Regions from separate parts of the Ensifer sp. ENS11 genome, predicted to be linked through region 4. Evidence: predicted binding sites of a transcription regulator. Region 4 holds the regulator's gene; each other region holds the start of a gene.
What was found. The regulator LexA, encoded in region 4, represses DNA repair genes until DNA is damaged. The targets are predictions, from matches to a motif close to TGTTCNNNNTGTGTTCNG.
Positions count from the first base shown of each region.

Region 1: the regulator LexA is predicted to act here: its motif matches at 1,852-1,869, upstream of IB264_RS03900 (PA0069 family radical SAM protein).
Region 2: the regulator LexA is predicted to act here: its motif matches at 1,457-1,474, upstream of IB264_RS14345 (ATP-dependent helicase).
Region 3: the regulator LexA is predicted to act here: its motif matches at 1,343-1,360, upstream of uvrA (excinuclease ABC subunit UvrA).

Region 1 is NZ_JACVAN010000001.1:830,399-833,840, forward strand. Features, by position in the region: gene IB264_RS03895 (ribonuclease HII) at 1-178, opposite strand, end outside; gene IB264_RS03900 (PA0069 family radical SAM protein) at 629-1,786, opposite strand; gene IB264_RS03905 (glycosyl transferase) at 1,986-2,513, shown strand; gene moaB (molybdenum cofactor biosynthesis protein B) at 2,822-3,364, opposite strand; gene IB264_RS03915 (4-(cytidine 5'-diphospho)-2-C-methyl-D-erythritol kinase) at 3,366-3,442, opposite strand, start outside.
Region 2 is NZ_JACVAN010000006.1:220,983-224,424, reverse strand. Features, by position in the region: gene IB264_RS14355 (cyclase family protein) at 23-844, shown strand; gene IB264_RS14350 (carboxymuconolactone decarboxylase family protein) at 977-1,381, shown strand; gene IB264_RS14345 (ATP-dependent helicase) at 1,517-3,442, shown strand, end outside.
Region 3 is NZ_JACVAN010000004.1:409,079-412,520, forward strand. Features, by position in the region: gene uvrA (excinuclease ABC subunit UvrA) at 1-1,218, opposite strand, end outside; gene IB264_RS11165 (single-stranded DNA-binding protein) at 1,499-2,047, shown strand; gene IB264_RS11170 (MarC family protein) at 2,312-2,941, opposite strand; gene gyrA (DNA gyrase subunit A) at 3,276-3,442, shown strand, end outside.
Region 4 is NZ_JACVAN010000015.1:10,396-13,837, forward strand. Features, by position in the region: gene IB264_RS23830 (hypothetical protein) at 14-226, shown strand; gene IB264_RS23835 (hypothetical protein) at 724-1,011, shown strand; gene IB264_RS23840 (hypothetical protein) at 1,070-1,309, opposite strand; gene lexA (transcriptional repressor LexA) at 1,490-2,206, shown strand; gene IB264_RS23850 (hypothetical protein) at 2,426-2,758, opposite strand; gene IB264_RS23855 (hypothetical protein) at 3,402-3,442, opposite strand, start outside.

The DNA of each region.
Region 1 (3,442 bases), on a different contig from region 4:
CCGGGTCGAGGATGACCGCGGCGGCAACGACGGGTCCGGCAAGCGGCCCTCGGCCGGCCTCGTCGGCGCCAGCGACCGGCCAGGCGCCGTCCCTTCTGGCAGCCAGTTCAAAGCTGAAATCGGGCGCAAGGATAATATCCGGGAAAAGGGGAGAATCGGTCGATCTGCGATGTGACATGCGGCGAAACTCGCATGATCGACCGATTCTCTTCAAGTCCCCCGATCTGAGTGCGGCGGCAGCCGGGGGGTATGCCAGCGTCATCCTGATGAGGCACGGAGGAGACGCCGGAATTCAATTCTGTCGCCGCGCGCCAGATATGACGCGCGAGGGACGCTGCTCGCATGAACTTGCGCCGTGACCTGCTTCCCAAATCGCAGCCGATCCAGGGAACCGGGCGTCTCAAGACCGATGCCTGCCCATTCCGGCCAACCATTGAGGTTATTTTGCCTTCAGGCCACACCTCGCATTCCTGACCTGAGCGGTCGAAAACTCCACTTCTCCAGCGACATACGCAATACCGATTGCCGCTAGGGCGTTCCGATTTAGACGGAATCGCGGAACGCTCTATCTCCTTGTTTTTACGCATTTCCTGACGGAAAACCGCTTCGCACTTTTCCTGGAAATGCTCTAGAGCAGCGATAGCTGGACGCCGGTTCCGAGTGGCGGCACGAAAATGTCGTCGCGCAACTGTCGACGATTGAGGTTGAGACCGAGGCGTTTGGCCGCAAGTTCAAACCGGCGGCCGATCTGCCAGGCATAGGGACCGGCGCCCTTCATGCGCTTGCCGAACTCGGCGTCATAATCCTTGCCGCCACGCATCGAGCGGATAAGCGACATGACGTGCCGATAGCGGTCCGGATAGTTCCGCAGCAGCCAGTCGCGAAAGAGCGGGCTGACCTCCAGCGGCAGGCGCAGCAGCACATAGGTCGCTTCCAGCGCTCCTGCCGATCGGGAGGCTTCCAAAACCCGTTCGATCTCATGATCGTTGAGGGCCGGGATGATCGGCGACACCAGCACGCCGGTCGGAATGCCGGCTTCGGTGAGGGCGCGCATCGCTTCCAGTCGTTTGGAAGGGGTCGAAGCACGTGGCTCCATCGTACGCGCCAGCTTTCGGTCGAGCGTCGTCACCGAAATGCCGACCCGTGCAAGTCCCTTTTCTGCCATCGGTGCAAGCAGATCGATGTCGCGCGTCACCATCGCCGACTTCGTCACGATCATGACAGGATGGTTGGCGGCCTGCAGCACTTCGAGGATCTGGCGCATGATCCGCCATTCCTTCTCAATCGGCTGGTAGGGATCGGTGTTGGTGCCGATCGCAATCGGCCTCACCTTGTAGTCCGTGCGGGCGAGCTCGCGCTCCAGCAGGCGTGGGGCGTCGGGCTTGGCAAAGAGCTTCGCCTCGAAATCGAGGCCGGCCGAAAGCCCCATATAGGCATGTGTCGGACGGGCAAAACAATAAATGCATCCATGCTCGCAGCCGCGATAAGGGTTGATCGAGCGATCGAAGGAAATGTCGGGAGAATCGTTGCGGCTGATCACCGAGCGCGGCTTTTCCACCTGCACCTCGGTCTTGAAGGGAGGCAGGTCCTCAAGGCTCTCCCAACCGTCGTCGAAGACCTCGCGCGCCTGCGGCTCAAAGCGGCCCGACATGTTCAGTCCGGCACCCCGCCCGCGGCGACGGTCATTCTCGATCCTGAGACCGGTCCCGCTCATCAATGCTTCGGCAACCTCTGCCGTGTTGGCGGGTGCAAGCGCACCCTGCCTGATCTGAGACAGCTCTTTCATCGGAATCTCCGAGGGATCACCCGTTTGATCCCGTTTTGTTCTGATTATTTTCCTATCGCGAAAACAAGAACAATTCAAGAACAAAAATCGCGCGTGCTGAAACGAGAGCGACCGGCATGACTTGGCGATCGGACAAATCGCGGGCGCGGTCATGCCACGCGGATGTAGCATTTTACGCTGCAATGCGGTAGGAACAGCTATGCTGACGATCATCATGGAAACACGTGACAACGAGGCGGAACTGGCACAGACGCTGTCCGTGCTCGTGGCAGGCGCCGTCGAAGGTTTGGTCAGCGATGTCATCATCCTCGATCATGGCTCGAAGGACGGGTCGGTGCGCGTGGCAGATGCCGCCGGCTGCCGTTTCTGCGTCGATTGGGATCTGGGCGAAATCGTGCGCTCCGCGCGCGGCGAGTGGCTGATGCTGCTTGAGCCCGGTGCTCGGCCGATAGGGCGCTGGGTGGATGAGCTCGTCGAGTATGTGTCGCTTCACAAGGGGCCGGCCCGTTTCTCGCCATCGCGAATGCACCGCAAGCCGTTGCTGCATCGTCTCGCGCGGCGCGTAAAGCCGCTGGAGGCGGGCTTCCTCGTGCACAAGCGCGACGCCTTGGCGATCGCGCGCGGGAAGATGCCGCTGGGCGAAATGACGAATATCCGCGCCGTTCGAAAGCTTGCGACGGAGCTTGTCCCCGCCTGGGTCGCCGTTGACAGCAGGCAGAGCGCCTAGAGTAAATTCGCTCCAACAAAAAAGGTGCCTGTCCTGCGGACGGCACCTCCAAGCGGCTACCAAATTTCCTTGCTAGCAAAGTCTTGTCCGAGCGACCGGGCGAGCCGCGCGTCGTATGTTTTTGTTCCCATCGCTTGGGGGGACATCGGCGATGGGCCGTCTTTGCTCCGGTCGAAGGATTTGCTCGGATCTCGTTGCGATCCCTCAATGCGAGCTGACGTTGGAAGCTGTAGCAGGCGGTTGCGGGTTTCGCAGTTCCCCAGGGAACAGGCTTGTCTCGCGGCACAATTGGGTCGCCGATTGAGGCGTCAGCCCCGTTTCAGATGCTCGTCGAGCCGCGGCATGATCTCGACGAAGTTGCACGGCATGTGCCGGTAGTCGAGTTGTTGCTTGAGAATGCCGTCCCAGGCATCCTTGCAGGCCCCGGGGGACCCCGGCAGGACGAAGATGAAGGTGGCGTTGGCGACACCGCCTGTCGCGCGCGACTGAATCGTCGAGGTGCCGATCTTCTCGTAGGAAATCCGGTGAAAAACTTCGGAGAAGCCATCCATGCGTTTCTCGAACAGCGGTTCGAGCGCCTCCGGCGTGACGTCGCGGCCGGTGAAGCCTGTTCCGCCGGTGGTGATCACCACGTCGATTGTCTCGTCGAGCGTCCAGGCCTCCACCTGATCGCGGATCCTTTGCCGATCGTCCGGCACGATTGCGCGTGCCTCCAGACGATGACCGGCGTCGCGCACCCGCGCCTCAAGCGTGTCGCCGGATTTGTCGTCGGCCAGCGTGCGCGTGTCGGACACTGTCAGTATGGCGATGCCGACGGGGACGAAAGGGCGATTGTCATTGATCCCGGCCATTCTATTTCCCTCTGCCCACGGTTCTGCCGGCGAGAACGTACCATTCAGGATGGGCGGCAGAAAGAGTGTAGGCGGCGC
Region 2 (3,442 bases), on a different contig from region 4:
TTCTTGAGAGGGAAGCAAAGACATGTGCGATGCGTGCGTCGTGGAATCCGTAAAGCAGAAAATGTTGTCCCGCCGCAGCTTCTTCAAGGCAGCAGCCGTCGGCACAGCGGGCATCGCCGCCGCGAGCGCCGGTATCGCCCCGCCGGCGCTCGCCCAGGGACACACCGGCGTCACCGACCTCACCCACGAACTCTACGAGGAGTTCCCGACCTTCTTCGGCCAGCAGCAGTTCTTCCGCGAGCAAAAGTTCAGCTACGCCAAGGACAAGTTCAACCTGTTCGAGCTCCGGGTGAACGAACACACCGGCACCCATGTCGACGCGCCGCTGCATTTCTCCGCCGATGGTCTGTCGGTCGCCGAGCTGCCGGTTGAAAAGCTCGTCGTGCCACTCTGCGTCGTCGACATCCGCGAGAAGGCGTCCGCCGATGCCGATGCGCAAATAACACCCGACGACATCAAGGCCTGGGTCGCCGCCAATGGCGACATTCCGGAAAACGCCTGCGTCGCCATGCTTTCCGGTTGGGGAGCGCACCTTGGCACTGACAAGTTCCGCAATGCCGATGCAAACGGCAAGATGCACTTTCCCGGTTTCCACGCCGAGGCGGCGAAATACCTGCTCGACGAGACCAAGGCGGCCGGCATCGCCGTCGACACGCTTTCGCTCGACCATGGCCCCTCGCCTGATTTCGCCACCCACTATGCCTGGCTGCCGGAAGGCCGCTGGGGACTGGAGGCGGCCGCCAACCTCGACAAGGTGCCCGTCAAGGGCGCGACCCTCGTGCTTGGCGCGCCCAAACACCGCGGCGGCACCGGCGGTCCGGCGCGCGTGTTTGCGCTCGTCTAGAGCATACCCAGGAAAAATGCGAAGCGGTTTTCCGTGAGGAAATGCGTACAAGCAAAGAGGGATACCAACCTGCCGATCCGGCGGCGTCCGCCGCCGGACGCCCCCCGATTGACCCTATGACCAGGAGACGTCATGAGCACCATCGCCCCGCCTGCCGATCCGGAATCCGACGCGCGCGTAAAAGCCGTGTTCGACGACATTCGCGCCACCCGCAAATCGGATTTCATCAACAATATGTGGCTGTGGCTCGCCTTCGATGCCGACCTGCTGGAGCAGACCTGGCGCGACGTCAAGGCGGTGATGGCAACGCCCTCCGCGCTCGATCCGCTGGTCAAGGAAATGCTCTACATCGCCGTTTCCGTCAGCAATGGCTGCGGCTACTGCGCCCATTCGCATACGGCTGCCGCGAGAGCCAAGGGCATGAGCGACGCCGAACATGCCGATCTCTTGCGCGTGATCTCACTTGCCGCCAGAACCAACCAGCTGGCGACCGCCTTGCAGGTGCCGGTGGACGCTGCCTTCGACAGGACGGCCTGACGGCGGTGAGCGCGAGAATAAGCGGCTTCGAAATCGCCTGTCTTTCCACAGGCTTGGTGCGGGTGGCGCAGAAAACGGAATAAAAGAAGAACATCCTTTCTGGCCTTTCGCCTCCGAATCACTACATTGAGCCGCATGATGAGTGGTTTCGACGACATTCCCTTCTTCGACGAAGAGCCGGCCCCGCGCAAGCAGCCGCCAGCAACGGGCGGCATCGCCGCGCGCGCCATGGCTGCCCGCGACCGCCAGCAGCGCCCGGATTATCTCTCCGGCCTCAATCCGGAACAGGCCGAAGCGGTCGAATCTCTGGATGGCCCGGTGCTGGTTCTCGCCGGCGCCGGCACCGGCAAGACCCGGGTTCTCACCACCCGCATCGCCCATATTCTTTCCACCGGCCGCGCCTTCCCCTCGCAGATCCTTGCGGTGACCTTCACCAACAAGGCGGCGCGCGAGATGAAGGAGCGCGTCGGCGTGCTCGTCGGCCATGCGGTCGAGGGCATGCCCTGGCTCGGCACCTTCCACTCGATCGGCGTCAAGCTGTTGCGCCGCCACGCCGAGCTGGTGGGCCTGCGCTCCGACTTCACCATTCTCGACACCGACGACGTCGTCAGATTGATCAAGCAGATCATCCAGGCCGAGGGCCTCGACGACAAGCGCTGGCCGGCCAAGCAGTTCGCCGGCATGATCGACGGCTGGAAGAACAAGGGCCTCGACCCGGCGCAGATCCCCGAGGGCGATGCCCGCGCCTTTGCCAACGGCAAGGGCCGCGAGCTCTACGCCGCCTACCAGAACCGGCTGCGCACGCTGAACGCCTGCGACTTCGGCGATCTGCTGCTGCACCCGATCCGCATGTTCCGCAGCAATCCGGATGTGCTGAAGGAATACCACGACAAGTTCCGCTACATCCTCGTCGACGAATATCAGGACACCAACACCGCGCAGTACATGTGGCTGCGGCTTCTGGCGCAGCGCGCCAAGGGCGTGCCGCAGAACGTTTGCTGCGTCGGCGACGACGACCAGTCGATCTATGGCTGGCGCGGCGCGGAAGTGGACAACATCCTGCGCTTCGAAAAGGATTTCCCCGGCGCCAAGGTCATCAAGCTCGAGCGCAACTACCGCTCGACCGAGCATATTCTCGGCGCCGCCGCGCATCTGATCGCCCACAACGAGGGGCGCCTCGGCAAGACGCTGTTTACCGAACGCACCGACCCGGATGACGAGAAGGTGCAGGTGCACGCCGCCTGGGACTCCGAAGAGGAAGCCCGCGCCGTCGGCGAGGAAATCGAACAACTGCAGCGCAAGAGCCACAAGCTCAACGACATGGCGATCCTGGTGCGCGCCTCGTTCCAGATGCGCGAATTCGAAGACCGCTTCGTCACGCTCGGCCTGAACTACCGCGTCATCGGCGGCCCGCGCTTTTACGAGCGGCTCGAGATCCGCGACGCCATGGCCTATTTCCGGCTCGTCTGCCAGCCGGCCGACGACCTTGCCTTCGAGCGCATCGTCAACACGCCGAAGCGCGGCCTTGGCGACACCACCATTCGCACCCTGCACGACTATGCCCGCGCCCGCGACGTGCCGATGCTTGCGGCTGCGACTGACATCATCGAGACCGACGAACTGAAGGCCAAGGCCCGCAAGGGGCTGTTCGATGTCGTCGCCGATTTCCGCCGCTGGCAGAGCCTGCTCGAAACCACGCCGCACACCGAACTTGCCGAGCAGATCCTCGACGAGAGCGGCTACACGGCTATGTGGCAGAACGACAAATCGGCCGAAGCGCCGGGCCGGCTCGAAAACCTCAAGGAACTGATCCGCTCGATGGAAGCCTTCGAGAGCCTGCGCGGCTTCCTCGAACACGTCGCGCTGGTGATGGACGCCGAGCAGAACGAAAACCTCGATGCCGTCTCGATCATGACGCTGCATTCGGCCAAGGGGCTGGAGTTCGACACCGTGTTCCTGCCCGGCTGGGAGGAAGGCCTGTTTCCGCACCAGCGCGCGCTTGACGAGGGCGGCCGCTCCGGCCTCGAGGAAGAACGCCGTCTTGCCTATGTCGGCATCACC
Region 3 (3,442 bases), on a different contig from region 4:
CTTCCAGCGGCGTTCGAGGTTGGGCACGATGCCTTCGAAATTCTTGGTGGTGTTGTAGGAGCGAGCGCCGTCTTCATAATGAAAGACGATCTTCTCTTCGGTGCCGTGCAGGATGGCTTTCTGCGCGTCGACGGACAGTTCGCTCCAGCGATTGCCGAGCTTGAATCCGAAAACCTTGCCGAGCGCTTCCAGCGTCTGGTTGTAATAGGGCGACGACGATTTGGCCCAAGGCGCGATCGCGCCATCACGCAGCGTCCTGTTATGCTCTGGTACGATCAGCGCCTCGTCGATCTTCTGCTGGCTGCCGAGGCCATCGCAGGTCGGGCAGGCACCGAAGGGATTGTTGAATGAGAACAGGCGCGGCTCGATCTCGGAAATCGTAAAGCCGGAGACCGGGCAGGCGAACTTTTCCGAAAACAGCACGCGCTCATGGGTTTCGTTGAGCGACTTGTTGGCCGAGCCACCGGCCGCGGTTTCTTCCGGCGGCAGCGGCTTGTCGGCGAATTCGGCAACGGCGAGACCGTCGGCCAGCGTCAGGCATGTTTCCAAGCTGTCAGCAAGCCGCGAGGCGAGATCGGGCCGCACGACGACACGGTCGACGACGACGTCGATGTCATGCTTGTACTTCTTGTCGAGGGCAGGAACCTCGGCGATCTCGTAGAAGGTGCCGTCGACCTTAACGCGCTGAAAGCCCTTCTTCATCAGTTCGGCGAGTTCCTTCTTGTACTCGCCCTTACGGCCGCGCACGAGCGGCGCAAGAATATAAAGACGCGTGCCTTCGCCGAAGGCGAGCACACGGTCGACCATCTGGCTGACTGTCTGGCTTTCGATCGGCAGGCCGGTCGCCGGCGAATAGGGCACACCGACGCGCGCAAACAGCAGGCGCATGTAGTCGTAGATCTCGGTCACGGTGCCGACCGTCGAGCGCGGGTTGCGCGAGGTCGTCTTCTGCTCGATCGAGATTGCCGGCGACAGGCCGTCGATCTGGTCGACATCCGGCTTCTGCATCATCTCGAGGAACTGGCGCGCATAGGCAGACAGGCTCTCAACGTAGCGACGCTGGCCTTCGGCATAGATCGTATCGAAGGCGAGCGACGACTTGCCGGAGCCGGAAAGCCCTGTCATCACGATCAGCTTGTTGCGCGGCAGATCGAGATCGATGCCCTTGAGATTGTGCTCGCGCGCGCCACGAATGGAGATGGTCTTGAGTTCGCTCATCGGAAGCCAGCTTTTGCATGTCGGTTGAAAGCCCCCTATGTAATGACGCTAACGCCCATGTCGAGGCGCAATCGGCAAAACTGGTGGCCATTTCGATTCGGTTGACAGGATCATAGGGAAATATTAGAACAAAGAAAGAACAAACAACACGCAAATCGACTAAATCTGTTGTGGATTATGTATGATGCGGGGCGTATCCGCGGCAGCGGACCGCTAAGATACGCGTTCTTGAAATTCGAAAGCCGTGCCGGCGGCGCGGCAAAACCACGGGAAAAGCAATATGGCTGGTAGCGTCAACAAGGTGATCTTGGTCGGAAACGTCGGGGCGGACCCGGAAATCCGGCGCACGCAGGACGGCCGGCCGATCGCCAACCTGCGCATTGCCACATCGGAAACCTGGCGTGACCGCAACAGCGGCGAGCGCAAGGAAAAGACCGAATGGCACACCGTCGTCGTCTTCAACGAAGGCCTGTGCAAGGTCGTCGAGCAATACGTCAAGAAGGGCGCGAAGCTCTATATCGAAGGCGCGCTGCAGACCCGCAAATGGCAGGACCAGACGGGCAATGATCGTTACTCGACCGAAATCGTGCTGCAGGGCTTCAACTCGACGCTGACCATGCTTGATGGTCGCGGCGAGGGCGGCGGCTCCGGCGCCGGCCGTGGCGGCTCCAGCGATTTCGGTGGCGGCGCTGGCGGCGGCTACGACGACTACGATCAGCAGCCGCGCCAGTCCTCCGGCGGCGGTCGCTCCGGCGGCGGCCAGGGTGGTCAGGGCAGCCAGAGTGGCGGCAACTTCTCGCGCGATCTCGACGACGACATCCCGTTCTGAGCCACGCGAACACGGCGATTTTCAGTTGCGGACGCCCTTTGGTGAGCAGACTGGAACGGCACGGGCCTTTAATGGCAATATCGTGACATTGAAAAAGGGCCGGGAAACCGGCCCTTTTTGCGTTCGAATGAACGTTTCTGTCGGTTGGAGCATTTCCAGGAAAAGTGCGAAGCGGTTTTCCGTCCGGAAGTGCGTATGACCAGGAGACGGGACGCTTCCGCAACTCTATCCAAAGCGGAAGCGCTCAAACGTCCCGATGGCCCCTCAGACCGCCATTGCCGATTTCACGCCGTCGACGACGAACTGGACTGCAAGTGCCGCCAGGATGACCCCAAGCAGGCGCGTGAGGATTGCCCGGCCGGTGACGCCGAGAAAACGGTCGATGCGTTCGGCGATGACAAGCGCCAGGAAAAGACTGACCATCGACAGCGCGATGACGATCAACAGCTGCGTGCGCTCGACCGCCGTCGGGAACGAGCCGGCAAGCAGGATCGTCGCGGAGATCGCGCCCGGCCCGGCAATCAGCGGCAGGGCAAGCGGGAACACCGCGATATTGTGGATGTGGTCCTTGGTGGTGGCGTTTTCGCCGGTCTTTTCCTTTCGCTCCTGACGCTTCTCGAAGATCATCTCGAAGGAAATCCAGAACAGCAGCAGACCGCCGGCGATGCGGAAGGCACCGATGGATATGCCGAGCAGGCCGAGAATGCCGTTACCGAAGACGGCGAAGGCGGCAAGGATGAAGAAGGCGATCAGCGAGCCGCGTGTGGCGACCTGAAAGCGTTCCTGCCGGCTGAGGCCGACGGTGAGGCTCAGGAAGATCGGGGCGAGCCCCGGCGGATCGAGCGTGACGAGCAGGGTGGTGAGTGCGTTGACCAGGAGGTCGACATTGAACATCCGTTTCCCCTTCCGGATTGTCGCGTGCGTGCGCGCGCGCCCCGAGTTTTCCCGGTGGCAGATCGGCATTGTTAGGCAAGCGGAGGGGGCTTGGGAAGGGGTCGGTGGCCAAAGCTTGAGCAATAGCTTAATGAGGATGTGACGGAACCTTCTCACAGCCGTTCAGGCCGGGCAGCCGACTTTGTCGCCAGCACTTCCGATTTCCGCTGCAATGCCCTAGAAAAGCCTGTTCCGACGGCAAAAGACTGTTCACAACCACGGGCCAAAATTGGCGCTTCCAGGCGCATTCGGCTATAAATATCCGACTGATTCTGAACAAAGATCGTGATCACAATTGACTGAGCAAAGCACTCCCGGCGGCGGAAAGACTCCGCCAGGCATCGAGCCGATTTCCATCATCGAGGAAATGCAGCGGTCCTATCTCGATTACGCCATGAGCGTCATCGTCAGCCGCGCGCTTCCAGACGTGCGTGACGGCCTGAAACCCGTTCATCGCCGCAT
Region 4 (3,442 bases):
TACGGCGGTATCAATGCAGGCTGGTTTGCCGGCATTCGGCGCCCATGCAGGGTTCCCCGGCACACCTTCCAAGGAGACGATCATGGCAAAAGGTCAAGTGCGAAGTAACCGCGAGGTTAGAAAGCCAAAGAAGGACAAGACTGTCAAAGCCGCCGTTGTGACGGAAGGCTCACAGGTGAAGCTGGCCGGCAGCAGTTTCTCCCTGGGCAAGAAAGACAAGAAGTAAGACGGTCGGCTTTAACCTCTCGAACTAACGACACGAGAGAGATATCCGTCAGTGGCCAGTCGAACTGGGGTGCGCAACGTCTCCGCGACATCCCGGCGCGACTGGTCGAGCACCCGCGGTCAGATGCCGGTTTCGTAGCGCGTTTGAACGTCGTATGTATTTGGCTGGAGATGCGAAGATCGCTACAGGCGGATGCCGCTGGCCACTCGCACTCCATTACGGCGTCCAACATCATCGGAAGCATTTGCGGCGGGTATTGTTGATCAGCTGCCAGCGCCACGCTTTGAGGCGGGCGCCGGAAAATCGAAAACGCCAACGCACCTCACGCCAATCTTTGTGCCTTCATTGCCACAGCTTGAGCACCAGTGCTCGCCTTTCGCAAAGAACTGTTGAACACGGCACAGTGCCCGGCATGCTTGCTGGACTTCGGAACGAAAGCACGGTTCACATCGTTAACCAAACCATCGCCGCCACCTCTGATCTAGTGGACGTTCACCGTGCTTGCAGCCTTGCTTATCGCCTCGATTATCGCATCGCCTAACATCGCCCTCAGCGCTGCCACGGTCGACGACCTGCAAGCCGACTTCGAAACGGCCGTGCCCTGCCAGCAGATAGACGGCCGGAACGTTTGGAAGGGAACGATCGCCTACTACATCCAGTCCTTCGTCTATCAAGGCGACACGCCGGTCGCGACCGAAGCGGCCGACGCTGTGCTGCCGGAGGACAACTCCGCGGAAACCGTCAAGGAATTCGAGGACGCCTGCTCCGCGACGCAGCCGGCCTGATTCAGGCCTCCTCTAGCAGATCGCCCATCGATATTTCTGCTGATCCCTTGATGGCAGGCTATTTCCACTGCGTCCCATCGGCCGCGGCGCAACCGTGCGGCGGGTGTCCGTTGCCAAATGTCAGCTTCAGCCGGTCACAACCCCATTGATTGAGCGGCCCGGGCATCGCCGCATTCAACGCGATACCAACTTCGTCAAACGGGCTCTGCTTGTTATCCACGTATTGATACCAGCGAAACCCAAGGATCGCGGTCGCGGCGACAACGATGGTCAGCAAGATTTGAATCAGCTTCGTCATTAAACCCTCATTCCATAAACGGAAGGAGGCATATCAGCCTCGCGCGGCGCGTGCAGCGACGAGTTGGTCAATCTGCGCTTGATTGAACCAACATTCACAGAATTTTAGGCACTTGCGGAACACATATGGAACAGATAGTGTCTGTTCTTGATTTGTTTCACGCCTCTGGAGCGACTTGCCATGCTGACCCGCAAGCAACAGGAATTGCTTCTTTTCATCCATGAACGAATGAAGGAGTCCGGTGTACCGCCGTCCTTCGATGAGATGAAGGATGCACTCGACCTGGCATCCAAGTCGGGCATTCACCGGCTGATCACAGCGCTCGAGGAACGCGGCTTCATACGCCGGCTTCCCAACCGCGCCCGAGCGCTCGAAGTCATCAAACTGCCGGAAGCCTATGCTGCGAGCGCGCAGCCCCGTCGCGGGTTTTCGCCGAGCGTCATCGAGGGTAGCCTTGGCAAACCGCCCGCCCCTGCCCCCGCGGCGAAAACGCTGCCGGTTGCCGACAACAGCTCCGTGTCGGTTCCAGTGATGGGCCGCATTGCCGCCGGCGTGCCGATCTCGGCGATACAGAACAACACCCACGACATTACCGTGCCGCTCGATATGATCGGCAGCGGCGAGCACTACGCCCTTGAAGTGAAGGGTGATTCGATGATCGAGGCCGGCATTTTCGATGGCGATACGGTGATCATCCGCAATGCCACCACGGCCAATCCCGGCGATATCATCGTGGCACTAGTCGATGACGAGGAAGCAACGTTGAAACGCTTCCGGCGCAAGGGCGCTTCAATTGCTCTAGAGGCCGCCAACCCGGCCTATGAGACGCGCATCTTCGGGCCTGACCGGGTCAAGATTCAGGGCAAGCTCGTCGGCTTGATCCGCCGCTACCACTAAGCCCGTCTCACGCCAGCGCAATTCGAGGAAAAGTGCGGAGCGGTTTTCCGCCAGGAAATGCGTAAAAACAAATAGATAGAGCGCCTAGTGACTCCGTTTAAACCGGAAACGCTCTAGCCGCCTTCATGCCGGCCAGCCGCTCTCTTACTTCAACGTCTCGCCACATAGGGTAGCGAGACGGAGATTTTCGGATCGAGTGTTTTTCACGCTCGACGGATTTTACTCGTGAATCGAGTACTCGCCCAACTCGCAGAGATCCTGCTTGTCTTCAGTCGTGTCGAGACCGGAACCTTCTTCGAATTCAAAGCGCATGTCGTATTTGCAGACATCACGTCCGTCGGCGATGGTAATTTCCATGCTTTCGCCCGGATTAAGCACCTGCCGCCCGAAGACGTCGTCTTCCCACTGATCAACACCGACCGGCGATGTGTAGAAGTTCGTCAAAACGGCATTCGTCTTGTTCTTAAGCTGAAAGACGAGATCCTCAGCGCTTGCGGTGGCCGTCGTTACGGCAAGAATGGCAAGAGCAGTCAGGGCGATCTTATATTTCATTTTATGTCTTTTCCTCCATTGTTGGCTTTGTTTGACACTACCTATACGGGTCGCGCTGTTGGGATATTCATTCCCAGTTCTGTCTAGAGACAATATTTTCAGCACTGACAATAGTGACCGAATCACCATTTCGGGGCGCGTCCTCGCAAGGCCATGTCGTTGGCGACTGCGGACGTTCGCAAACTGGCGGGCAAGCGCAGCCCGGTCGAATTGCGCTTTGAAAACAGTGGTTGGCTGCGATGCGGGCAGCCTCGCTGCGCGTGTTGGACGCGCCGCATTGGCCCATGTTCCTTGCCCCCCGAAAACCGTACCTGCGTGCCGGCAGCATGTCCTTTGCGCAGGCACGCACAGCGTTTCACTTTCGACAATCGGGCTGCTATTGACGGAGAACCGCTTTAGCCAATCGCGCAGGCGCTGGGTGACTTGTTGCTTTCATCGTGCGAGGGGCTGAATCACGCGCTCGCCCGCCCTATCTACGTCACACTTTCGTTGACGCTCGCAACGAGCACGCGGCCGCTTACGCCACCGATGGCCGGTATTTCGACCGCCTTCGGATCTGCGTTCGCCTTGAACCTCGCGTGGGGCGTCGACCGCCAGCGGCATTCGCCGCTGCCAAACCTGTTGAGCGTGTGGCCGATGGCGCTCAATTCTCCTGAACGGAAACCCCGTCCTGGCCAATCTTGA